DNA from 4 places in the Ectothiorhodospira lacustris genome. Region 3 is predicted to be linked to each of the others. Evidence: predicted binding sites of a transcription regulator. Region 3 holds the regulator's gene; each other region holds the start of a gene.
What was found. The regulator sigma-54, encoded in region 3, starts transcription at its own class of promoters, with help from an activator protein. The targets are predictions, from matches to a motif close to TGGCANGNTNCNTGCTT.

Region 1: LQ952_RS14805 (EDSAP-1 family PEP-CTERM protein) is a predicted target of sigma-54. The motif match lies at 1,428-1,444, and genes of this name have one in related genera.
Region 2: rsxA (electron transport complex subunit RsxA) is a predicted target of sigma-54. The motif match lies at 4,421-4,437, and genes of this name have one in related genera.
Region 4: glnL (nitrogen regulation protein NR(II)) is a predicted target of sigma-54. The motif match lies at 2,473-2,489, and genes of this name have one in related genera.

Annotation. Positions count from the first base shown of each region.
Region 1 covers NZ_JAJNQM010000112.1:75-6,108, forward strand. Annotated here, with positions in the region: partial or broken gene LQ952_RS14800 (hypothetical protein) at 1-271, shown strand, start outside; gene LQ952_RS14805 (EDSAP-1 family PEP-CTERM protein) at 317-1,324, opposite strand; gene LQ952_RS14810 (PEP-CTERM/exosortase system-associated acyltransferase) at 1,763-2,497, shown strand; gene LQ952_RS14815 (GNAT family N-acyltransferase) at 2,668-3,543, shown strand; gene LQ952_RS14820 (hypothetical protein) at 3,515-4,459, opposite strand; partial or broken gene LQ952_RS14825 (efflux RND transporter permease subunit) at 4,584-6,034, opposite strand, start outside.
Region 2 covers NZ_JAJNQM010000019.1:28,756-34,789, reverse strand. Annotated here, with positions in the region: gene trpB (tryptophan synthase subunit beta) at 1-324, opposite strand, end outside; gene LQ952_RS05675 (phosphoribosylanthranilate isomerase) at 311-943, opposite strand; gene nifA (nif-specific transcriptional activator NifA) at 1,019-2,581, opposite strand; gene nifL (nitrogen fixation negative regulator NifL) at 2,602-4,179, opposite strand; gene rsxA (electron transport complex subunit RsxA) at 4,470-5,051, shown strand; gene LQ952_RS05655 (RnfABCDGE type electron transport complex subunit B) at 5,073-5,612, shown strand; gene rsxC (electron transport complex subunit RsxC) at 5,624-6,034, shown strand, end outside.
Region 3 covers NZ_JAJNQM010000030.1:12,556-18,589, reverse strand. Annotated here, with positions in the region: gene LQ952_RS07630 (PTS sugar transporter subunit IIA) at 1-235, opposite strand, end outside; gene rapZ (RNase adapter RapZ) at 256-1,116, opposite strand; gene hprK (HPr(Ser) kinase/phosphatase) at 1,113-2,060, opposite strand; gene LQ952_RS07615 (PTS sugar transporter subunit IIA) at 2,057-2,530, opposite strand; gene hpf (ribosome hibernation-promoting factor, HPF/YfiA family) at 2,538-2,861, opposite strand; gene LQ952_RS07605 (RNA polymerase factor sigma-54) at 2,906-4,429, opposite strand; gene lptB (LPS export ABC transporter ATP-binding protein) at 4,596-5,321, opposite strand; gene lptA (lipopolysaccharide transport periplasmic protein LptA) at 5,318-5,812, opposite strand; gene lptC (LPS export ABC transporter periplasmic protein LptC) at 5,994-6,034, opposite strand, start outside.
Region 4 covers NZ_JAJNQM010000007.1:3,486-9,519, forward strand. Annotated here, with positions in the region: gene glnA (glutamate--ammonia ligase) at 252-1,661, shown strand; gene LQ952_RS02505 (DUF4124 domain-containing protein) at 1,765-2,304, shown strand; gene glnL (nitrogen regulation protein NR(II)) at 2,502-3,569, shown strand; gene ntrC (nitrogen regulation protein NR(I)) at 3,562-4,977, shown strand; gene LQ952_RS02520 (dihydroorotate dehydrogenase) at 4,984-5,931, opposite strand; gene LQ952_RS02525 (tRNA (cytidine(34)-2'-O)-methyltransferase) at 5,930-6,034, shown strand, end outside.

The DNA of each region.
Region 1 (6,034 bases), on a different contig from region 3:
TTTTTTCTTCGCTGGAAGGCATGCTTGGGCTGCTTTGGTAAATGCATATGGTTCCGGGGTTTATGAGGCTTTCCGCCGTGGGAACACGAGTATTTTATTCATGATGCCTGCATTATATTGCCTCGGAATCCTGCTTGACTCTCCAGATTTGATGCACCGTATTCTGGGTTTATATTTTGCGGTTCATTTTATGCTTGTGGGTGTTTCAATTCTAAAGATTGAAGCCGACATGGCCAAGTATGGAAAAAAAAAGCGGGCGGGGCTCGGTTAAGAGGCCCGCCCGCTTACCAGGGCGTCTGACTTTAGATCAATCAGGTCAGGCTTGGATCTGTCGACGCCGGCGGATACCTGCCAGACCCAGACCAAGAACCCCGCTACCCAGAAGCAGCAAAGTGCCAGGTGCGGGAACTTCGGTGACATTCACGCTGGTCAGGGCTGCCAACGTGAGGGTGTAATTGCCTGCAGTCAGACCTGAAACGTAAAGCTGAAATGAACTGGCGGGCACGCCGAGGCTGTGGCTTAGGTTGCCATCCTGGGGTCCGACACCCAGTGTCAGATTCAGCGATTCCGGGTTCACCTCATCGCTGCAGGTCAGTCCATTGGCGCATATTGCATTGCCGGTGGCGCTGCCGTTGGGTGACCATGTGGCAAATCCAGAGCCACCCGAAAGCTGGTTGAGAGTGAAGTTGGCGCTGATATTAGCTTGGGCGAAGCCCTGACCGTCTGTGGCCACCAGTGCCTGCAATTCGGGATTTGCGTCAAAATTCAGTTGAAGTTGCGCAGGGCCATCCCCCATCAGAGCAAAGTTCATGGTAAAGCTGGTATTTGATTGGATGTTCGTCGAGGCTTGAGCCTGCCCCTTGCCCTGAAGTTCGACCTCTGCTACTTGTTGGGTCGCCGTGGGGACGCCATTGACCAACTGTGCGGTGCTGATTTCGGCATTGGCATTGGCGTATGTCTCGCTACCCGGCCCAAACAGGCTGTAATTACCATTAGCGCGGGCAATCGAGCTGCCGGGTGCGTTGGCTGCAGGAACATTGAGGACGGGGGTAGGTGCGGTGCCGCAGTTGTTAGCAACGCTGCTGCAGCCGTCAGCAAAGGCTTGGGTGCTGCCATTCAGTGTGGCCGAATCTTCCACATTGAATGTGAAGCCGGGGTTCAAATTGGTTATTTGACCGCCCGTGTCCTGGTCGAAGAAATTGATGACCAGATTGCTAATGCTGAGATGAGAGCCTGCATACACATGAGCAGCCGCAGGCGCTGCCGCGCCAAGAGCAAACACAGCGGTAACGGCTGTGGCTAATAATTTTTGTTTTGTTTTCATTGGGTTGTCTCCGTTCGGTCCCGTATTCCGGTTGTATCGCGATGGGCTTGCATTACGGCGCTTCGGGTGAGTGACCTTTGCAATCCCACTGTGCTAGGGTTAGCAGCAATTATTGGGCCACTAAAATAATTTCCTTAAAAATCAGTATTTTGTTTTTTTTGTTTGTTATTGTGACGCCTTGTTTAGTATGGTCTTGTAAAATATTCCGACGTCGCAGTTTGGTGTTATTTCGGTATGGTCGGCTTATGCCTTTTTGTCGGGGGATTTTAGATCTTTCGGCTTGTAGGGTTATAATTATCGGCGGCAAGTAATTGGATTCTGTCTGGAAAGTCAGATCGGGCGTCACTCTCGGCCTGCGTTCCCCCCTCTTCAAGGTGTTATTATCGTGCGGGCAACGGGGTGGCCGTGTCCGAGACCCGGTACTGGGAGAATGGAGAAATGAACACACAAGAACCGTCCTTGGTGGAGCATTTCCAGGATTTTTTCCTGGTGCTGAAAGCGGACACTCAGGCTTTGCGCGAGCAGGTGTTCCAGATTCGCTACGATGTGTACTGTCGGGAGTTTGGCTATGAGAAGGAGGAGGACTGCCCCGGAGGAATGGAGCGGGATGATTACGACGCTCATTCGGAACACTGTCTGATCATGCATCGCCCCAGTGGTCAAGGTGCCGGCTGTATCCGTGTGGTGTCGCCCCACGAAGCTGAAAGCATTGCCCAAATTCCCATGGAACGCTTCTGTGGTCAAAGCCTGAATCATCCTGAATTGCATCCAGGGCTGCTGCCTCGGAGCGATCTGGCGGAAGTATCCCGCCTGGCGGTGCATACCCAGTTCAGGCGCCGTCAGGGTGAGTCCGAATCGCCTATCGGGCTGGCCATCGCCGAAACCATTACGGATGAGCAGCGTCGTACTTTTCCGTTGCTGGGACTGGCTTTGTTCTGCGCTGGCACTTCGCTAATGGGGCGACTGGGGCGGGAGCACGCCTTTGTGATGATGGAGCGACGACTGGCGCGAATGCTGCAGTCTGCCGGCTTTCCCTTTGTTCAGGTGGGTGAACCCATGGAATACCATGGACCACGGGCAGCCTACCATGTGACGGTGCAATCGGTGCTGGATTCGATGCGCAAGGATATCCGCGAATTGCATGATTTTGTCCACGAGAGCTTGAATAGCTGATGTTTGCTGTCTGATTTTTTGGGCACGGCGAGTGATTGCCTCGGTTGTCCTTGACAGCCATAAATCCTGCCCACGGTGAGGTTATGGCGATTTTTGTGATCCGATACCCGATATGATGTAGACAACATGATTTAATCCCGCTCGGGTCAGTATAACTGCGGGGCTAACTCATGTTCGATGCACGCTATGAGGTTATCGTTGCCGATACACCCGGCACTTTGCAAATACATCACGAGATCCGTTATCTGGTCTATTGCCTGGAAAAAGGCTTTGAGAATCCCGACACATTCCCCGATGGTCAGGAATCCGACCACTGGGATGCCAATGCCACTGCCTTCATCGTACGAGAGCGAGAGACGGGGCAATGGCTGGGGGCGATGCGTCTGGTGCATCCCGTACGAGGGGGGCTTCCGGTACATCGGCTCACCCATGTGAACCGGGATGGTGCCCCGGCAAGGACCGGCGCGGCCGCCGAGCTGTCACGGATCTGCGTCACGCAGGATTATGTTCGTCGCCAAACAGCGGGCTTGGCCCTTTCTGAAGGCCCAGGTTGGGGAATCCGTGGGGGCGATGGCTCCGGTGCCACCAGCGTTGGCTGGCGCAACCAGCAACGAGGGCCGCTGTTTAGGACGAGGCTTGCCGACGATGGCGAGTGCCTCAATCGGCAGGGCATGAACGCCATGGTCAGGCCTGCTGTGGTCGTGGAAAGTCGTGCTTGCTCACTGACGCTCCCCATGCGGTCCGAGTTGTTTGCCGTCATGCTGCGTGCGGCCATTGAGTATAGCCGCAACCAGGATATCCCCTACATGTATTTCCTGGTGAATCGGGCCTTGGCAAGGATGGTTCGCCGTTTGGGATTTGAATTTTCCCTGGCCGGTGTCCCTTGCGAGTACCGCGGCACCCGTTACCCCTATCTGGCTCATCTGGATACGGCCGTGCAACGAGCCACCCAGTCATCACCGGATATGGCCCGGCTGTTTCTGCATGGTGGAGAACCCTATCTCCTTGCTTCTACGTCTAGCCGGCATTGCCCAAAATGGCAGTAAGGGAGGCCAGGATCACCTCGCCGCGAAAGAGCACCCCGCCATCTTCAAGCAGTCCCAGGCAGGTGTGTCGTTGTTGTTGCAGGCGAGTGTGCCCCAGCCCGCCGCCATTATTGTCCACCTGCTGAGCATCGCTGACCAGCAGGTGCAGGGTATCGGCGCTGCGCAGGCGGCGTGCCAGCACTTGGTCCACGCTGAACTGGTGCGTGGTGTAAACCATGGGGTTGGCGTAGAAGTCATGGCCTGCTGCGTGGGTGCGTTCCAGTAGTGCACAGGAGATGAGGGCGGTTGGGAACATGTCGGGATAGTTGATGCGATCTTCCAGTTCATCGAAATAATCTGCCTGTCGGGCCAGTGACCCGGAGAGCAGATTCTTGGCATTGCTGTTGGTCATGAACTTGCGTTTGTGGAACCAGCGACCTTCCGGCAGCAGACTGCGGTCGGGTAATGGGGGTAAATCTTCAGATAGTTGGAAGGGCAGCGTCAGATCGGGTAGCGTCAGTGGGCGATCGGAATCCCTGATCTGTCCGAGCAATACCAAACCGTCGGCTTTTCTGACAACGACCCGATTGGAGCGGATCCAGTTGCCGTCCGGTGTGCGGGTTCGCTTGGTGGGCTTGATCTCCATGCGGAAGGGTTCATCGGTCCGAAGCACCCCTGCAAAGGTGAACTGATAGTTACGAAAAGCAGAGGGTGGCTCATCCAGTGCGCCGTCCATGGCCCGGTGCCGGGTTACCCTGTATTCTGCCAGGCATTCCATCTGAAATCCCAGGACGATGGGTCCCCCGAAGGGATTCTGGTGGATACGATGCCATTTGTCGGCGTCATGAAAGGGATTGAAGTCGTCGGTGGCATTACGAGCCACGTCCAGATGGATCTGGCGATAAACCTGCTCATTATCTGATGCACTGTCACTCATGGGACGTGTCTCCGGCCGTTCCCCCACGACGTTCATGGTGGTAACCAGACATGATTTGGTGATATTGGCGTTTCATGAACTCGCTTCATGTGGAGTAGGAAATGGTTTCGGTGCCGCTACCGACTCAGGGCGCCGTGGGATCTTCGGCCACCGCTTCAAGTTCGTTGGCCATCTGATCCAGTACGTCCAATCGTGGATCACTTGGTGCCAGCCGGCGAGCAGTGTTCAGGTAGCGCCGCATCCTGACCAGATACCCAAGATCAGCGCCGTAGGTTCGCTGCATGAAAAGAGCGAGGGATTGTGCGGCGCAGAGTTGGAAGATGGGATTTTGCGGCGCTTCACGGGTGCCGATTTCGAAAAGACGGATGGCGGACTCGTACTGACCATCTGAAAGTGCACGCTGACCTTCGTTGTAGAGCTTGCTCAGTGCGGGAGACTCACTGATGGCGGAAAGGTTGGCATCGGCGTTCCGGAGCGGGCGTCCGCTGAGTGTGCCTTGGGTGATGAATTGAAGCAATCGCCTCAGGGTGGAATGGGTATATTCACTCAGTGGTTGAGGAAGGGGTAGCGCGTTGACTTCCGCACGAATTGACGGCCGCACGACTAGGCTATACATGATGGGAATCACGAACAGGGTGAGAATGGTTGATACCAGCAGGCCCCAGACGATGGCGCCGGCCAGTGGTCCCCACATCAGCGATTTCCCTCCAAGTCCGATTGCCAGCGAGAACAGTCCTGCAATCGTCGTCACTGAGGTGATGATGATTGGGATGAATCGACGCCGGGCGGCGTGGAGTACCGCGTGCATCAGCGGCATCCCGCTGCGTAGGCGATCGTTGGCGGCGGAGATAAGGACGATGGCGTCGTTCACGGCGATCCCGGCCAAAGCGACGACACCATAGAGGGTATACACGCTCAGCGGTTGCTGGCTCACAAGCAGGCCGATCAGGACGCCGGTGAGGGCCATGGGCACCACGGTCAGCACGATCAGGGGCTGGGTGTAGCTGCGGAACTGGGTGCCCAATATCAGGTAAACCAGCATCAGTCCCAGCAAGAACAGCCAGCCCAGGGCTTCGATGCTCTCCACGATATCGTCGAAGTCACCGGTGAAGTCCAGGTCGATGTTGGGGAAAGCAGCGGCATGTCGAGCATCCCACCCCCGCTGAACCAGGCGATGGACGCTGGCCGCGTCCATGATGCTCTCGTCCAGATTCGCCTCGACGGTGATTGTGCGCCGAAGATTGAAGTGCCGGATATTGCCGTCAGCGCGAATCACTTCGTGATGGACGAGCTGCTCAAGAAGAATGGGGCGTCCGTCCGGTACGCTGATGGGGGTTTGCAGAAATCGGCCGATATCTTCCAGCGCTTCGGCCTTGGCCTGGACGCGCACCCCGATCTTTTCACCACGATCGCGCATTTCCGCCACCACCTCGCCGTCGGTCAGAAGGCGAAGGTCACGGATCACATGGCCTGGGTCCAGTCCTGCGCGCAAGATGGCGTCCGGGTTGAGGCGCACCGAGAGTTCCATGCCGCCTGCGTATGCGTCATCAACGATATCGTGAACCGCCGGTATTT
Region 2 (6,034 bases), on a different contig from region 3:
CAGGGCCTGGCCGATGGTGTTGTTCACCTTGTGGGCACCGGTGTGATTGAGGTCTTCCCGCTTGAGATAGACCCTGGCCCCACCCAGCTCCCGAGTCAGGCGCTCGGCCAAATAGAGGGGGCTGGGACGCCCCACGTAATGGGCCAGATCCCGGTCAAGCTCATCCAGGAACTGGGGATCCTGGAGATAACGCTGATAGGCCTCCTGCAACTCCAGCAGGGGTTCCATCAAGGTCTCGGAAACGAAACGGCCGCCATAGGGTCCGAAGTGCCCGCGGGCATCCGGGAAGGCGCGCCAGTCCGGCGTCTGTTCAGGCTTGATCACGGTCGACACGTACTACCTCGCTGATGAATCGGGTCATGCGTTCCGGGTCCTTCAGGCCCGGGGCCGACTCCACGCCGCTGCTCACGTCCACCGCCCAGGGGCAGGTCTGTTGCACGGCTGCGGCCACGTTGTCCGGATGGAGTCCACCGGCCAGGACCAGGGGGCGCGTTGCCCGGGTAGGCCAGTTGGACCAGTCGAAGGTCTTGCCGGTCCCGCCCACCTGGCCGGCGCCATGGCTGTCCAGCAGAAAGCCCAGAGCCCTGGGATGACGATCCATGTACTCGCCGACGGCCACAGGCTCGGCCATGGGGATGGCCTTGAGGTAGTCGTGGCCGAAGGACTCGCAGTAATCGGGGGGTTCGTCCCCATGGAACTGCAGCAGGTCCAGGCTGACCTGAGCCAGCACCTGGCGCACCCATTGGGCATCGGCATTCACGAACAGGCCGACCCGGGTGACGAACGGGGCTTCCACGGCGGCAATGGCGCGGGCCTGGTCCGGGGTGACAGCGCGCGGGCTGCGCGCGTAGAACACCAGCCCGAGGGCGTCCGCGCCCGCCTGCACGGCGGCCCGGGCGTCCTCAGGTCGGGTGATGCCGCAGATCTTGATACGGGTGCGCATGAAGGCCAGCCTGGTGAACCGAGTCGCCAAGCGTACCAGAAAAGGGAACGGGCATCAGCAGGTTGCCGGCCGGTCTCAGAACTGCTTGACGCGGATCTTCAGGGTCTGGATCCGATAGGCGATCTGGCGCGGGGTCATCCCCAGCAGACGGGCCGCCTTGGCCTGCACCCAGCCCGCCTGTTCCAGGGCGGCGATCACCCGCTCCCGCTCGTCCAGCTCCGGATCATCCAGATCCGTTTCCGGAGGCGGGGCGACGGCCTTGCGCGCCGACGGCAGCTTCTCTTCCAGCCCCGTGAGCTGGATCGCATCCAGATCGATACTTCCCGTCTCACTCATGATGGCCGCCCGTTCCAGGCAATTTTCCAGCTCACGCACGTTGCCCGGCCAGTCATGGCGCATCAGGGTGCGGATGGCACCATCGGTGATATCCAGGGGGCGCCCCTGCGCCCTGGCCAGCTTGCCCACCAGGAAACGGGCCAGATCCGGGATGTCCTCAGTGCGCTTGCGCAGGGCGGGCAGGAAGATGGGCATCACGTTGAGGCGGTAATACAGATCCTCGCGAAACTCCCCCTGCTCCACTTCGTCTTCCAGATTGCGGTTGGTGGCCGCCACCACCCGCACATCCACCTTGAGGGTACGGGTACCTCCTACCCGCTCAAACTCACCTTCCTGCAACACCCGAAGCAATTTGGCCTGAAAGGCCTGGGAGATCTCGCCGATCTCGTCCAGGAAGATGGTACCGCCGTCGGCCTGCTCGAAGCGCCCCTTGCGCTGGGCCACGGCACCGGTAAAGGCCCCCTTTTCGTGGCCGAACAACTCGCTTTCCAGCAGGTTATCCGGCAGGGCGGCGCAGTTGAGCTTGATGAAGGGACCATTGGCCCGGGAAGAATTGTAGTGGATGGCATTGGCGATCAATTCCTTGCCGGTGCCGGTCTCCCCCCGGATCAACACCGTGGTATGCCACTTGGCCACCTGACGCACCTGTTCGAACACCCGGCGCATCTCCCGGGAATGTCCCACCACGTTATCCAGGTGATACCCGCTGCGCACCTCCCGGCGCAGACGGTCCCGCTCATCGGTCAGCGCCTGGCGCTCCTTTTCCAGGTCCCAGGCACGGCGCACGGTCTGCGCCAACAGGTTGGCCACCATCTCCAGGAAACGGGCCCGCTCGGTGAGCAGCCCATCATCGGCAGCCGGCTGAGCGGCCAGCACCCCGATGGGAGCTTCGTCCCCCACCTGGATGGGCACGCCGATGAAGGGCAACTCCGGCACATACAGACGCAAGCGATCCAGAAACCGGGGCTCATCGGCGATACGTCGGATCACCAGGGTATCGCCCTCCTTGAGGATCGCCCCGACCACGCCCTCACCGGGACGGTAACGCACCTTTTCCAGTTGCTCACGATGGCCGGTGTGAGCGGCACCCACCATCAGTTCACCGCTGGAAGGGTCCAGCAGCGACACCATTCCCCGCTGCATGTCGGCGGCTTCGTGCAGTACGTGGAGTACGTCGGACAGGATCTCGTGAAGATCCGCCGAACGGCTGAGCACCTGACTCACCTGGTAGAGGGCGTCCAGCTGCATCTCCACCAAATCGGCGCGCTGCCCGCCATTCTCTCTTAAGGCTGAAGAAGACATTACCATGAGGCTTCCCTGGGTCAGTTCGGGTCTTGTCGTCGTGCGGCGGTGGGGAACTGCAGGCGGATACGGCAGCCTTCATGACAGCCGGGATCAATCTCGATCAGACCGGCATGCTGGTTGACCACTTCCTGGACCATGGGCAGGCCCATCCCGGCGCGACCGCCGGAACGGCCCTTGGTGCTGACAAAGGGCTCGAATACCCGCAAGCGCAGATGCTCGGGGATGCCCGGGCCGGAATCCTGGATGCTCACATGTACCGCATCGCCCCGGGACTCGGTGAGGATGCGGATCTCCCGGCGCCCGCCGGTGGCGCTGTCCATGGCGTCCAGGGCATTGTCCACCAGTTGCTTGAACATGCCCCGGAGCCGCCCCTCCCGGCCCAGCACACTGGGCAGTACCGGCGCCGGCTGCCAGTCCACCACCACCCCGGCGGCCAGCAGGCGCCGGGTGGACAACCCCAGCACCTCCCGCAACAGGGCATTGATGTTGACCGGGGCCAAGGGCTCATCCCGCTCCTCCGGCATAGAGTCTTCCAGGGTCTGCAAGGCCCGGCGCCCGGCGGCCAGGGCATCCTGGAGCACATTCAGCAAGGGATCGGTACCGCCCTCCCCCTGACGGCGACGCTCCAGCAGCTGGGCGGCGGCGGCAATCATGTTGACCGGGCCCTGCATCTGGTAGATGGCGCCTGCCAGGGTCTCGCGCATGCTCTCCACCAGCTCGCCCTCGGCGGTCAGGGCGCGCAGGGCATTCATGCGCATCTCTTCCTGCCGCCGGCGGATCTCGGTGACCTCCTTGGCCACCAGCACCAGATAATTGGCCTTACGTGCCTCGAAAAAGGAATCCGCGCTGGTGTCCCGTTCCTTGAACCAGGTACCGGAACAGGAAAACCAGCGGGGGGCTGCGCCGCCGCCCGGATCGAACTGCACCTCCCGGTCGACGAAGCCTTCCCCGGTGCTGCGGGCGGTCTCGAACGCATCGCCCATGCTCTCGGCCAGGGCGGTGAGAAATTCCCGGGCCGGCTCGCGCCCGCCCATGTCGCCGGTCAGTTTCTTGTATTCCTGGTTGTCCAGCACGACCTGACCGGCCTCATCCAGCAGGGCAATGGCCACCGGCTCCGCATCCACCACCGACTCGATCAGGGCCTTTTGATTGCGTACCTGCTGTTCCAGCTGATGCATCTCGGTCACATCCCGATGCATGCCCAGGTAATGGCTGAGCTGGCCCCGGGCATCCAGCACCGGGGCGATGCTCAGTTCCGCCAGATAGCGGCTGCCGTCCTTACGCCGGTTGACCAGCACCCCGGACCAGGGCTTGAGCTGACGCAACCGACCCCAGAGGGTCTCGTAGACCAACCCGGGGGTGTGACGGTCCGAAAGGATGGATTCATTACGCCCGATCACCTCGCCCACCCCGTAACCGGTCACCCGCTCGAAAGCCGGATTGGCGTAGAGGATGCTCGCCTTGGTGTCGGTGATGGAGATGGCCACCGAGGACTGCTCCACCGCTTCAAAGAACAGGCGCGCCGGCAGCATCCCCTCCGGGGTGCGGATGGTATCGGCCAGGCCCGCGACGGCGGGTTGATCGGGTTGGCTCATGGGGGTGTATCTCCCGGGTGAGTTGGGCTGGGTTCCTGACGAATATCCAGCAAAATCCGGGCCAGCAACAATGTCGGAGCTTTCCCCGGGATTGGGAGGGGTATGTCTTTGTCGGATTCCCCACAGAACCCGCCCTGCCCCACGCTCACTGTCACGATCCCCACAGGAAAATCCGCACCAGCACGGTGCAATCTCCCGCAAAACCCGTTGATTTGCGCACCTGAAACGCGCATTCACCAAGTGGCACACAAGATGCAGATTCTTCGACAACCGAACCGAAGGATCCGACCGTGACAGAGTTCATGCTGCTACTCGTGGGCACCGCCCTGGTCAACAACGTGGTGCTGGTGCAATTTCTGGGGCTGTGCCCCTTCATGGGTGTCTCCAACAAGCTGGACACCGCCCTGAGCATGGGGCTGGCCACCACCTTCGTGCTCACCCTGGCTTCCGTGGCGGGGTGGCTGCTGGAGTATTTCGTGCTGGCACCGCTGGACCTGGGCTTTTTGCGCATCCTGTCCTTCATCCTGGTGATCGCCGCCGTGGTGCAGTTCACCGAGATGGTCATCCGCAAGACCAGCGCCGCCCTTCATCAGGTGCTGGGGATCTTCCTGCCGCTCATCACCACCAACTGCGCCGTGCTGGGCGTGGCCCTGCTCAACGTGCAGGAGGGCCACGGCTTTTTGCAGAGCGTGACCTTCGGTCTGGGCGCGGCCCTGGGCTTCACTCTTGTGATGGTGATTTTTGCCGCCCTGCGGGAACGTCTGGCCATCAGCAACGTGCCGGCGGCCTTTGCCGGCGCCCCCATTGGCTTCATCGTCGCCGGCCTGTTGTCCCTGGCCTTCATGGGATTCGCCGGACTCAACTTCGCCTGACCGCGACAGGAGGTACTTCCGATGGAACCTTCCCTGCTTTCCGCCATTTTCATCCTCACCACCATGGGGTTGCTCCTGGGCTACGGCCTGGGCATGGCCGCCAAATACCTGAGGGTGGAAAAGGACCCGCTGGTTGACGAGATCGAGGCCATGCTGCCTGGGACCAACTGTGGTCAGTGCGGCCTGCCCGGTTGCCCCAGTGCCGCCCAGGCCCTGGCAAGCCGCACGGCTCCGGTGACCCTGTGTCCGCCGGGCGGCAAGCTCCTGGCCCAGCAACTGGCCGACAAGTTGGACATCACCGTGGACCTGTCTGCCATGGGCGAGGAAGTCCCCGCCTTTGCGGTGATCGATCCCGACCACTGCAACGGCTGCACCCGCTGCTACAAGGTCTGCGCCACCGACGCCATCATGGGTGCCAATCGGCAGATTCATACGGTCTTCACCGAGGCCTGCAACGGCTGCGGCAAATGCGTGGAGGTCTGTCCTACCCAGGGCCTGACCCTGGTGCCGGAAGCCCCCAGCCTGCGCCGCTGGCACTGGCCCAAACCCAAATCGGCCTGAAGGTGCTCCCCATGTTCTTTTTTATGCGCAAGCGGCCCGCGTTCAAGGGCGGCGTCCATCCCGATGACCGCAAACAGGCCACCAGCGGATTGCCGATCGAGCCCCTGCCCCTGCCGGCACGGCTCTATCTGCCGGTGCAGCAACATATCGGTGCCGCCGCGCGCCCGGTGGTCACCGCCGGCGACACCGTCCTTAAGGGCCAGATGATCGCCCGCGGCGACGGCGCCGTATCGGCGGCCGTGCATGCCCCCACCTCCGGACGGATCCTGGCGGTGGAACCCCATCCCGCGCCCCACCCCAGCGGCCTGCCGGTGGAGACCATCGTCATCGAGCCGGACGGCGAGGATCGCCGGCAGGAAGAGCCGGACCCGGAACATGCCCTGAATCTGGAACCGGAAATCATCGCCCAGCGGGTGGCCGAG
Region 3 (6,034 bases):
TGGCGATGTTGCTGGGCGTGGAGCCGTACATGTCCGTCAGGACCAGGACGCCGTCACCCTGGTTCAGGCGCTGGTAAAGGTCCACTGCACGGTCCAGCAGGACGTCCGGGTCACCGGACTGGGAAACCGCCAGGCACCGAGTTTCCAGGGGAATGGTGCCCATCATGGATCGGGCTGTACTCAGCAGGTCCTCGCCAATTTGATTGTGAGTGATGATGAGAAGTCCGACGGACATGGGTGCATACCGGTTCTGGTTCAGGAAAGTTCCCGGTGACGGGTGCTCACACCGTCGCCTCTGATTTCACGAAAATGGCGGGAGAGTCTCTCGGTCAGGTAGACCGAGCGGTGACGTCCCCCGGTACAGCCGATGGAAACGGTCAGATAGCTGCGATTGTCGTTCTCGAATTGGGGTATCCAGGTGGTGAGGAAGTCGCGCAATGAGTCGAACATCGCTGCCACCATGGGTTCGTTCTCCAGGAAACGGATCACCGCCGGATCCTTGCCGGTAAAGGCCGATAAACCCGGCTGCCAGTGTGGATTAGGCAGACAGCGTACATCGAATACGAAATCCGAGTCTACCGGGGAGCCGTACTTGAAGCCGAAGGACTGGATCAGCAGCGACAGTCCCCGCAGGCCGGCCTGACGGACCCGCTCCCGAATGGACTGGCTGAGTTGGTGAACATTGGTGCGGGTGGTGTCGATGGCCAGATCAGCATGATCGGCGATGACACCCAGCAGATTCCGCTCCAGATTGATGGCCTCCATCAGGGGAATGCCACGGCGGGCCAGGGGGTGGCGGCGGCGTGTCTCGCTGAAGCGGCGGAGCAGGGTTTCGAGTTCCGCATACAGAAAGATGATCTGCAACTCCACACCCATGGCACGAATCTCGTTGACAATACGGCCGAACTGGTCGAGAGACTCGATGCCGCTGCGGGCATCGATGCCGACGGCCGCTTCACCGTAGCCGGCCTGAGGGGACTGACGGAGTTGGCTGACCACCGCCGGCAACAATTCCAGATGGAGGTTGTCGATGCAGTAGTAGCCGGCATCTTCCAGGGCGTGCAGGGCCACGGTCTTGCCTGATCCGGATAGCCCGCTGACAATGACGAGCTTCATGGGTCGATCTGCATCTGACGCCGCTGCCGTGCGGCCAGGTCGTCGGCGGCAAAATAGCCGCGCAGGCGCAGCAGGTGGTTGCGCACGGCCGCCTCCACCATCACCGCCAGGTTGCGGCCGGAGGCCACGGGCAGGGTGATGACCGGTACCTTCAGGCCCAGTACCTCCCGGTTGCACCGCCCCCCATGGAGGCGGTCGATATCTGCGAATGTGACATCGACCTGGTCTTTCAGATCGATGATCAGACGCAGGTATTTGCTGGTCTTGATGGCGCTGTCACCGTACATGGCACGAATGTTCAGGACGCCCAGTCCCCGGACCTCCAGAAAGTTTTCCAGCACCGGCGGGCAGGTACCTCGCAGGATGTCCGGGGCGATACGGGCAAATTCGGGGGCATCATCAGCAATCAGACGGTGTCCGCGGCTGATGAGTTCCAGCGCCAGTTCGCTTTTGCCGATGGCGCTTTCTCCCGTCAGCAGAACCCCGATGCCCAGTACTTCCATGAAGACACCGTGCAGGGTGACGGTCTCCGCCAATTTGTCGCTGAAGAAATAGCGCAGGATATTGATGATTTCGTGGCCGTGCAGGGTGGTGGCCAGCAGGGGCACCGACTGCTTGTCCGCCAGTGCGCACAGTTCCGGCTGAGCCGCCAGACCGTCGGTGACGATCAGGATGGCAGCGGTCCCGTTGACCAGCTGTTCCAGGATATCCCGCTGGGAGTTCTTGCGCAGGTTCCACAGGTAACGCATTTCATCCGGACCCAGTACCTGGATCTGGTTGGGATGGATGATGTTCAGGTGCCCGACCAGTGAAGTGCTGCCGTGGGGCGTGGCCTGGTGAGCGATACGTCGCTCGCTGCCTTGGTGACCGGCCACCCAGCGCAGGGCGAGGCGCTCTTCCATGGCCTCGACGACATGGCGGACGGTGAGGGTTTCGATGGTCACGGCTGTGCGGGGCTTTCGGTATCCCAGTGGTGTACCAATGCCAGCAGATCTTCCGGTCCCTGGGCGCTGCGCAGCCTTGCCAGAGTCTCCGGATCAGAGAACATGCGGGCCAGCAACGCGAGGATCTGCAGGTGTTCGTCGGTACATTCGGTCGGGACCACCAGGGCGAACAGGATGTCCACGGGTTCGCTGTCCGGGGCATCATAGTCTACCCCCTTTCCCAGTTTGAGCAGGGCGGCACAGGCTTCGTCAGCGCCGGCCAGACGGCCGTGGGGAATGGCGACGCCATGCCCCAGGCCGGTGCTGCCCAGGCGTTCCCGGGCCAGCAGACTGTCGAAGATCTCTCCCTGGGTCAGCCTGGGCAGGTGGCTCGAAAGCATTTCACCCAGCATCTCCAGAGCGCGTTTCTTGCTGCTGACGTCCGGCAGACAGCAGACGCGCTCCGGGGCGAGAAGATCACCGATGTTCATGGATGTCTCACCCGACGTGGTTGCGGTGGGAGCCTTCGGCGCGGTGGTGGTCCTTGAGCTTTTCCTTGTGCTTGACCACCTGGCGGTCCAGCTTGTCGACCAGGGCATCGATGGCGGCATACATGTCGGCTTGGGTGGCATCGGCAAAGATGGTGTTGCCGCTGACCAGCATGTTGGCTTCCGCCTTCTGCTGCAGTTTCTCCACGGTCAGGACCACATGCACGTCAATGACGTTGTCGAAGTGGCGCTCCAGGCGCTGGAACTTGTCATTGACATAGTCGCGCAGGGCGTCGGTCAGGTCCACGTGATGACCGGTGAGGTTGATCTGCATGAGGTAACTCCTTGGTTAGGATGTGAATGTGAGGCCTTGGGAACTCAGACGAGGCGCTTGCGTTCGTTGGATGGCGGGATTGCCATGGCCTCGCGATACTTGGCAACGGTGCGCCTCGCTACCTGGATGCCCCGATCCACCAGGATCTGGGCAATCTTGCTGTCACTCAGGGGCTTGCCCTGGGGCTCTTCGGCAATCAATTTGCGGATCATGGCACGGATGGCCGTGGCGGAGCACTCCCCCCCATCGGCCGTCCCCACATGACTGGAGAAGAAATACTTGAATTCGTAAATCCCTTTCGGGGTGTGCATGTACTTCTGGGTGGTGACACGGGAGATGGTGGATTCATGCATCTCCAACTGCTCGGCGATGTCCCGCAGCACCAGGGGTTTCATGGCCTCGTCGCCGTGTTCCAGAAAGGCGCGCTGATGCTCCACAATGGCGGTGCCTACCCGCAGCAAGGTTTCGTTGCGGCTTTGCAGGCTCTTGATGAACCAGCGGGCCTCTTGCAGGCTGTTGCGCAGGTAGACGTTATCCTGACTGGAATCGGCCCGCCGTACAAAGCTGGCATAAAGCGGGTTCACTCGCAACCGGGGGGCGACTTCCGGGTTCAGTTCCACCTGCCAGTATCCCTCGCGCTTGCGCACGAAGACGTCGGGAATGATGTATTCCGGTGAGCTGGAGCTGATCAGGGTGCCCGGGCGGGGATTCAGGCTCTGTATCAGGGCCATCACCGCCTGCAGTTCTCCGTCGGCCAGTCCCAGTCGGCGCTGTACGCCTTTGAAATCACGGGTACCCAGGGCTTCGAGATGATCGCGCACCAGGGTCCTGGCCTCGGCCAGCCAGGCGGTATCCGGCGAGAACTGCTCCAGCTGCAGCAGCAGGCATTCTGAGAGATCGCGCGCGCCCACGCCCACGGGGTCCAAGTGCTGGACCATGCGCAGTACGGCTTCCACCTCATCCAGCTCCAGTTCCAGTTCCTGGTCCTGAGCCAGTCCGGCATGGATCTGTTCGATGGGTTCTCCCAGGTAACCGTCATCGTTGATGGCGTCGATGAGGGTCATGGCAATGACCTGATCCCGCTCGCTCAGGGGGGACAGGTTGATCTGCCAGAGCAGGTGATCACGCAGGTCCTCACCGGGGGCACTCTGGTTCTCGAACAGGTCGCGACCGTCGCCGTCCCCCCCCTGGCCGCCGCCGGTTGCCGGCATGTCGTAGAGGTCTTCCCAGTTGCTGTCCACCGGCAGCTCTTCGGGAATGTTCTCCGAGGCATCGCCTGTGCCGCCCGGTTCCGCGGGCTCTTCGAATTCCCGGCCCCCCGCATCCTTGTCGGTGCTGTCCGGCCTGCTGTCCATCTCTTCCCGCTGGGCCGCCGCCTCGTCCACACCGGTATCCAGGTCGGCGTCGGCGCCTTCCAGGGCTTCCAGCATCGGGTTGGTCTCCAGCGTCTCCTGGATCTGGGCCTGTAGCTCCAATGTGGACAGCTGCAGCAGCCGGATGGCCTGCTGCAGCTGTGGTGTCATGGTAAGGCTCTGGCCGAGACGGAGCTGGACAGAAGGTTTCAGCATAGGATGTGGCGTACCACCGGAGTCGTCAGGCAGGCGTTGAGTGGTCCCGGCAGTGTCGACGGCTCTTTTCCGTCATGCGCGGGGTCTGTCATCCGGATTATACGGCTTGGCACGAAAAATGTGACCCAGTGTGGGGAAACCATGAGATGGCTCAAAAACTGTACTTTCATAGTCGGAAATGGTCGCCCAGATAGACCCGTCTGACCTGGGGGTCGGCCAGCACCACTTCCGGCGGCCCTTCGCTGATCAGATGCCCGTCGCTCAGGATATAGGCGCGGTTGCAGATGCCCAGGGTCTCGCGAACGTTGTGATCGGTGATCAGCACCCCGATCTTGCGCGATACCAGATGGGTGATGATGCGCTGGATCTCGATCACGGAAATGGGGTCCACTCCGGCAAAGGGCTCATCCAGCAGGATGAAGGCCGGCTCCGTGGCCAGGGCGCGGGCAATCTCCACCCGGCGCCGCTCGCCACCCGAGAGACTGATGCCCAGGCTCTCGCGGATGTGCATGATCTGAAACTCTTCCAGCAGGGATTCCATGTGTTCATGGCGCTGGGCGCGGTTGAGGTCGCGGCGTGTTTCCAGTACGGCAAGGAGATTGTCTTCCACCGACAGCTTGCGAAACACCGAGGCCTCCTGGGGCAGATAGCCGATCCCCAGTTGCGCCCGGGCATGCATGGGTAGGGGGGTGATGTCCTTGTCGTCCAACTCGATGCGGCCGCCGTCGCAGGGGATGAGGCCGACGATCATGTAAAAGCAGGTGGTCTTGCCGGCCCCGTTGGGACCCAGCAGGCCGACGACTTCGCCGCTGTTCACCTGCAGAGAAACGCCGTCCACCGGTTTGCGGGCACGGTACTGTTTGACCAGGTCGCGGGTCTGCAGGCGGCTCATCGTGCGCCCTCGGCCGGGGCGGGAGCCTGATCCCTGGGAGTGAAAATCGCTTCGACGCGCCCGGTATCCCCGGTACGGGCTTCCAGGGTGGCCGTGCGCAGGTCATAGATGATGCGGCTGCCCCGGAACTCGTCCGCGCCCTGCCGGACGCGGGCACTGCCGCTCAGTTCCATGCGTTGCTCGGTGGGAAAGAACTCCATACGTGCGGCCTCGGCACGGACTTCCCGCCCCTGCGGGTCCTGGGTGCGTAGAGTTGCCGGTCGGCCTTCCGAGGTCATGCGCTCCAGGACCCGGCCCGGCGTATGGACCGTGACTGTATCACCGGTGATTTCCGTGGCGCCCTGGGTAATGCGTACACCGCCGCGGTAGGTGCTGATGCCTCGGTTGTCGTCCAGGGTGGCCGAGTCCGCCTCGATCCGGATGGGCAATGTCCGGTCCACCTGTGCCTGGAGCGGTCCGGCCAGCAGCAGGATGGCCAGTGCCGGGATCATGAGCCGCCCAGGGAGGCATTGAAAAACTCCCTCGCCGTCGCTCCCGCGAGGGCGGGAGCCCATGCTTTTCACTCCGTGACTGGATGCCCGCTTGCGCGGGAATGACGACCTGAGGAAGGCCGGCCGCATTCTGCTGGACCTTGATTCCCGCGGGTGCGGAAATGGCTGACTTGGAGCAACCCTAGTGGGGAACATAGACACCCCGTGCGTCACGTTTGAGTT
Region 4 (6,034 bases), on a different contig from region 3:
TCTGCGGGCAAGCCGCGCGGACACCAGGGCCCACACCGCTCGCCCCATAACAGCGCAAAATACTTAAAAACGCACTAAGATTGTGCGTGCATTGATGGGCCGGACCCGAAAATCCGCCCCAAAAGGCCGCATCATCCCACTCAAACCCATGGCATGCTTCATGCTTGCTATGGATCGACCGAATTGAACGCCCGCTCAGGCGGGGATCCGTTTCAACAGGCCTCTCTCATTCAAGCCCTGGAGGAGTACGCATGTCAGCAGCAGATGTTCTGAATATGATCAAGGAAAACGGCGCGAAATTCGTCGATTTCCGCTTTGTGGACAGCCGTGGCAAGGAACAGCACGTGACCGTGCCCGCCCACGCCGTCGATGAAGACGTGCTGGAAGGCGGCAAGATGTTCGACGGCTCCTCCATCGCCGGCTGGAAAGGCATCAATGAGTCAGACATGATCCTCATGCCCGATGTGGACACCGCGGTCATGGACCCCTTCTTTGACGAGCCCACCCTGAATCTGCGCTGCGACGTGGTGGAACCGGCCACCATGCAGGGCTATGACCGTTGCCCCCGCTCCCTGGCCAAGCGCGCCGAGGCCTACCTGGCCAGCACCGGCATCGCCGACACCTGCCTGTGGGGCCCGGAAAACGAATTTTTCGTCTTTGACGACATCAAGTGGGGCAACTCCATTCAGGGCGCCTTCTTCAAGATCGACGCCGACGAAGCCTCCTGGAACTCCGAAAAGGTGTTCGAAGACGGCAATATCGGCCACCGCCCCTCCGTGAAGGGCGGCTACTTCCCGGTACCCCCGGTGGACAGCCTGCAGGACCTGCGTTCCGCCATGTGCCTGGTGCTGGAAGACATGGGTCTCAAGACCGAAGTTCACCACCACGAAGTGGCTACCGCCGGTCAGTGTGAGATCGGTGTCGGCCCCGGCACCCTGACCCGCAAGGCCGACGAAGTGCTGATGCTCAAGTACGTGGTGCAGAACGTGGCCCACAACTACGGCAAGACCGCCACCTTCATGCCCAAGCCCCTGGTGGGCGACAACGGCAGCGGCATGCACGTGCATCAGTCCCTGGCCAAGGACGGGCAAAACCTGTTTGCCGGTGACAAATACGGCGGCCTGTCCGAAACCGCCCTGTACTACATCGGCGGCATCATCAAGCACGCCCGCGCCCTGAACGCCTTCACCAACGCCTCCACCAACAGCTACAAGCGTCTGGTGCCCGGCTTCGAAGCTCCGGTGATGCTGGCCTATTCCGCCCGCAACCGTTCCGCTTCCATCCGGATTCCGTGGGTGTCCAGCCCGAAGGCCCGTCGCATCGAGGTGCGCTTCCCCGACTCCACTGCCAACCCCTACCTGGCCTTCGCCGCCATGCTGATGGCCGGCCTGGACGGCATCCAGAACAAGATCCACCCGGGCGAAGCCATGGACAAGAACCTGTACGACCTGCCCCCCGAAGAGGAAAAGCAGATCCCGCAGGTTTGTCATGCCCTGGACCAGGCCCTGGAAGCCCTCAACAAGGACCGCGCCTTCCTCACCGCCGGCGGTGTGTTCACCGACGACATGATCGATGCCTACATTGATCTGAAGATGGAAGAAGTCACCCGTCTGCGCATGACCACCCACCCGGTGGAGTTCGATCTGTACTACAGTCTGTAAGTACAAGACGGGTCAGCAGTCCGGAAGCACCGAACCCCCGGCTTGCCGGGGGTTCTTTTTTCCGTGCAAGCGACCTGGAACAGAGGATACAAAGGACACCGCCATGCCCCTGTTGCTCCTGCTGCTGATACTCGCCGTGCCCGTCCAGGCCCAGATCTACCAGTGGACTGACGAGCAGGGACGCCCCGCCTTCGGCGACACGCCACCGGACGGGGTCGATGCACGCCCGATCCGGGTTGACCGGCCCGCGACCCTCCCCGGCTTGCCCGATGCCCGACAGATCCTGCAGCCGCCCCCCCCTTCCGCAACAGAGGAATCGGAGGACGCCTATCAGCGGCTGACCATCAACCAACCGGAACAGGACGGCGTGGTACGCACCAACCTGGGGCAGGTCGACATCGCCGTGAATCTAAGCCCCACTCTCAAGACGGACCTGGGACACCGAATCCGGATCCGCCTCAACGGCGACGCCGCCGTCACCACCCAGGCCACCCAGACCACCCTGGAAGACGTGCCGCCGGGGACGCACACCCTGCAGGCAGAGGTCCTGGATGAGGGCGGCAGCGCCCTGATCCGCTCCGACACGATCACCTTCCACCTCCTGCGCACCACCGTACAGCAGCAATCCCGACCACGCCCCTGAAGCCCGCGCGCCAATCGCCGGCCCGGACCCGGCGCGCACCATCATGGTGCATACTATGCTCCAAAGGCGCCGGAACATCCCTCACGCCCTGACCGCCGATGCCCCGGAAGCGGCGCCCCGAAGCCGTCTTGCGGGATGAATGCGCGATTCCCGCGGGCGGCATCATTCTGGTTTGTTTCTTGCATTAGGGAATCCGTATGCCTCACGATCACAGCCTGCACCGACAACTGCTGGAGACCCTGACCACCGCCGTCCTGGTGGCAGATGATCAGCTGCGCCTGGTCTACATGAACCCGGCGGCGGAGATGCTGATGGAGATGAGCCTGAACCGGATCCAGGGCCTACCCATCCAGGGACTGTTCCGGGAAGACGAAACCTTTATCGCCAGCCTGAGGCAATCCCTGGACACGGGCCACCCGTTTACCGAGCGGGAACGACTCCTGGCCCTGCATTTCGCCCGGGAGGTGACCGTGGACCTGACCGCCTCCCCCCTCTCCGAGCCGGGGCACGCCAGACAGTTGCTGGTGGAACTGATCCAGGTGGACCGGCAGTTGCGCATCACCCGGGAAGAGCAACTCCTCAACCAGCAATCCGCCACCCGGGCCTTGGTCCGGGGCCTGGCCCACGAGATCAAGAATCCCCTGGGAGGGCTGCGCGGCGCGGCCCAGCTCCTGGAACGGGAGCTGCCGGACCCTGAGCTGCAGGAGTACACCCGGATCATCATCGGCGAGGCAGATCGCCTGCAGAATCTCGTCAACCGGATGCTGGGACCCAACAGCCTGCCCCACTCCCGCCCCCTCAACATCCACCGGGTGCTGGAGCATGTCCGCAGCCTGGTGAGCGTCGAAGCCCCGGAAGAGATTCACATCCGCACCGACTACGACCCCAGTATCCCCGATGTCAACGCCGACCAGGACATGCTGATCCAGTCGGTACTCAATATCGTGCGCAACGCGGTGCAGGCCCTGGATGATGGCGGAGAAATCCGCCTGCGGACCCGGGTGCGGCGCCAGTACACCATCGGCCAGATCCGTCACAAGCTGGTGGCCCTGATCCAGGTCATCGACGATGGGCCGGGTATCAGCGAGGACATCCGCGAGCGCATCTTCTTTCCCATGGTCTCGGGCCGCGCCGGGGGTACGGGGCTTGGGCTTTCCATCGCCCAATCCCTGCTCAACCAGATGGGCGGCCTGATCGAGTGTACTTCCCGTCCGGGGCAGACGGTGTTTTCACTGCTGATCCCCGTGGAGCTTATGGATGACTAGACGTGAACATATATGGGTCATTGATGACGACCGATCCATCCGCTGGGTGCTGGAACGGGCCATGAACAAGGCCGGCATCGAGGTCACCTCCTTCGCCTGTGCCGCCGAGGCCCTGGAATGCCTCGAACGCGACGTACCGGACGCGCTGGTGACGGACATCCGCATGCCGGGCATGGACGGCTTGGAACTGCTCAGCCGGCTGCAGCGGGAACACCCGGAACTGCCGGTGATCATCATGACCGCCCATTCGGACCTGGAAAGCGCGGTCTCCGCCTACCAGGGCGGCGCTTTCGAATACCTGCCCAAGCCCTTCGACGTGGACGACGCGGTCTCGCTGGTGAAACGGGCCTGTCAGGCACGGCGGGAGCGAGGCCGGGAGGAACCCTCCGGCAACAGCAAGACCCCGGAGATCATCGGCGAGGCGCCGGCCATGCAGGAGGTATTCCGCGCCATCGGTCGACTGTCGCGCTCCAACATCACCGTTCTCATCAACGGCGAGTCGGGCACCGGCAAGGAGCTGGTGGCCCACGCCCTGCACCGCCACAGCCCCCGGGCACACATGCCCTTCATCGCCCTGAACACCGCCGCCATTCCCAAGGATCTGCTGGAATCGGAACTGTTTGGTCACGAGAAGGGGGCTTTCACCGGTGCCCAGAGCGCCCGTCGCGGACGCTTCGAACAGGCGGACGGCGGCACCCTGTTCCTGGACGAGATCGGTGACATGCCGGCGGAACTACAGACCCGGCTGTTGCGGGTACTGGCGGACGGCGAGTTCTACCGGGTCGGCGGGCACATGCCGGTGAAGGTGGATGTACGCATCATCGCCGCCACCCACCAGAACCTGGAAAGCCGGGTCCAGGAAGGCCTGTTCCGGGAAGACCTTTTCCATCGGCTGAACGTGATTCGCATTCATGTCCCGGCCCTGCGGGAACGGCGCCAGGACATCCCCCTGTTGCTGAATCACTTCCTGGGGACGGCAGCGGCCGAGCTGAACGTGGAGCGCAAGGTCCCGTTGCCGGAGGTGATGGAGTATCTCTCGGCCCTGGACTGGCCCGGCAATGTGCGGCAACTGGAAAACCTGTGCCGCTGGCTCACGGTCATGGCCTCGGGCCGGGAGATCCACACCAACGACCTGCCGCCGGAACTGCACGAGCGCTCCGGCAACAGCCACGGCGGCGGCTGGGAGGAAGAGCTGGCTCACTGGGCGGAACAGGAACTGGCGCGGGGCAATGCCTCCCTGCTGGACCGGGCCACCCCGGCCTTCGAGCGCATCATGATCAAGGCCGCCCTGAAGAAGACCGGCGGGCGACGCCAGGATGCGGCAAAACTACTGGGCTGGGGGCGCAACACCCTCACCCGCAAGATCAACGAACTGAACATGGATGAGGGTGAGGATCTGGGGGCCTGATGCCCCTCAGTTCAGCTGCAGGGTCCCCGTCAGCTCCGACACATGGCCAAACCCGTGGCGCTTCAGGTAATCCTGAATACCCTGGTTGATCTTTTGGCACAGCAACGGATCATAGAACAGCCCCGTCCCCACCCCGACCGCTGTGGCCCCCGCCAGCAGGAACTCGATGGCATCGGTGGCACAGGCCACCCCGCCCTGGCCGATGATGGGCACCCCATGGGGCTTGGCCACCTGATAGACCTGATGCACCCGCAGCAGGGCCACCGGCTTGACGGCCGGACCGGACAGGCCGCCCTGGTTGTTGCCGATCACGGTGCGGCGACGCTCGGCATCGATGGCCATCCCCATCAGGGTGTTGATGGCGGAAAAGGCATCGGTGCCGGCCTCGATGCAGCGCCGGGCATTGGCGGCGATGTCCGTCTGATTGGGAGAGAGCTTGGTGATCAGCGGCTTGCCGGTGGCCTTGCGACAGGCCGCCACCACCCGGGCGGACATGTCCGGATCATTGCCGAAGGCCACCCCACCCTCCTTCACGTTGGGGCAGGAGATGTTGATCTCGATGGCATCCACCGGAGAATCATCAAAACGGCGGGTGACTTCGATGTATTCCTCGATGGTGGAGCCGGAAACATTGGCGATGAAACGGGTCTCGTCATAGTCCAGGCCGGGCAGGATCTCGTCCACCACGAAGTCCACCCCCGGATTCTGCAGGCCGATGGCATTGAGCATGCCGCCGGGGGTCTCGTAGACCCGATGAGGGGCGTTGCCCGAACGGGCCTGACCCGTGGTGCCCTTGAGACAGACGGCGCCCACATGACGATTGGAGAAACCCGCCACACGGGTATACTCCTCGCCGAACCCCACGCAGCCCGAGAGCAGCACCAGGGGAGAGGCCATGGAAAGCCCGCAAAAATCGATCGCAAGGGCCTGTTTAGGGGAAGTGTCGACTGGCATGTTTCATATCGTCCTGTATCAACCGGAGATACCGCCCAACACGGGTAACGTCATGCGCCTGGCGGCCAATAGCGGCTGCCGGCTGCACCTGATCCACCCGCTG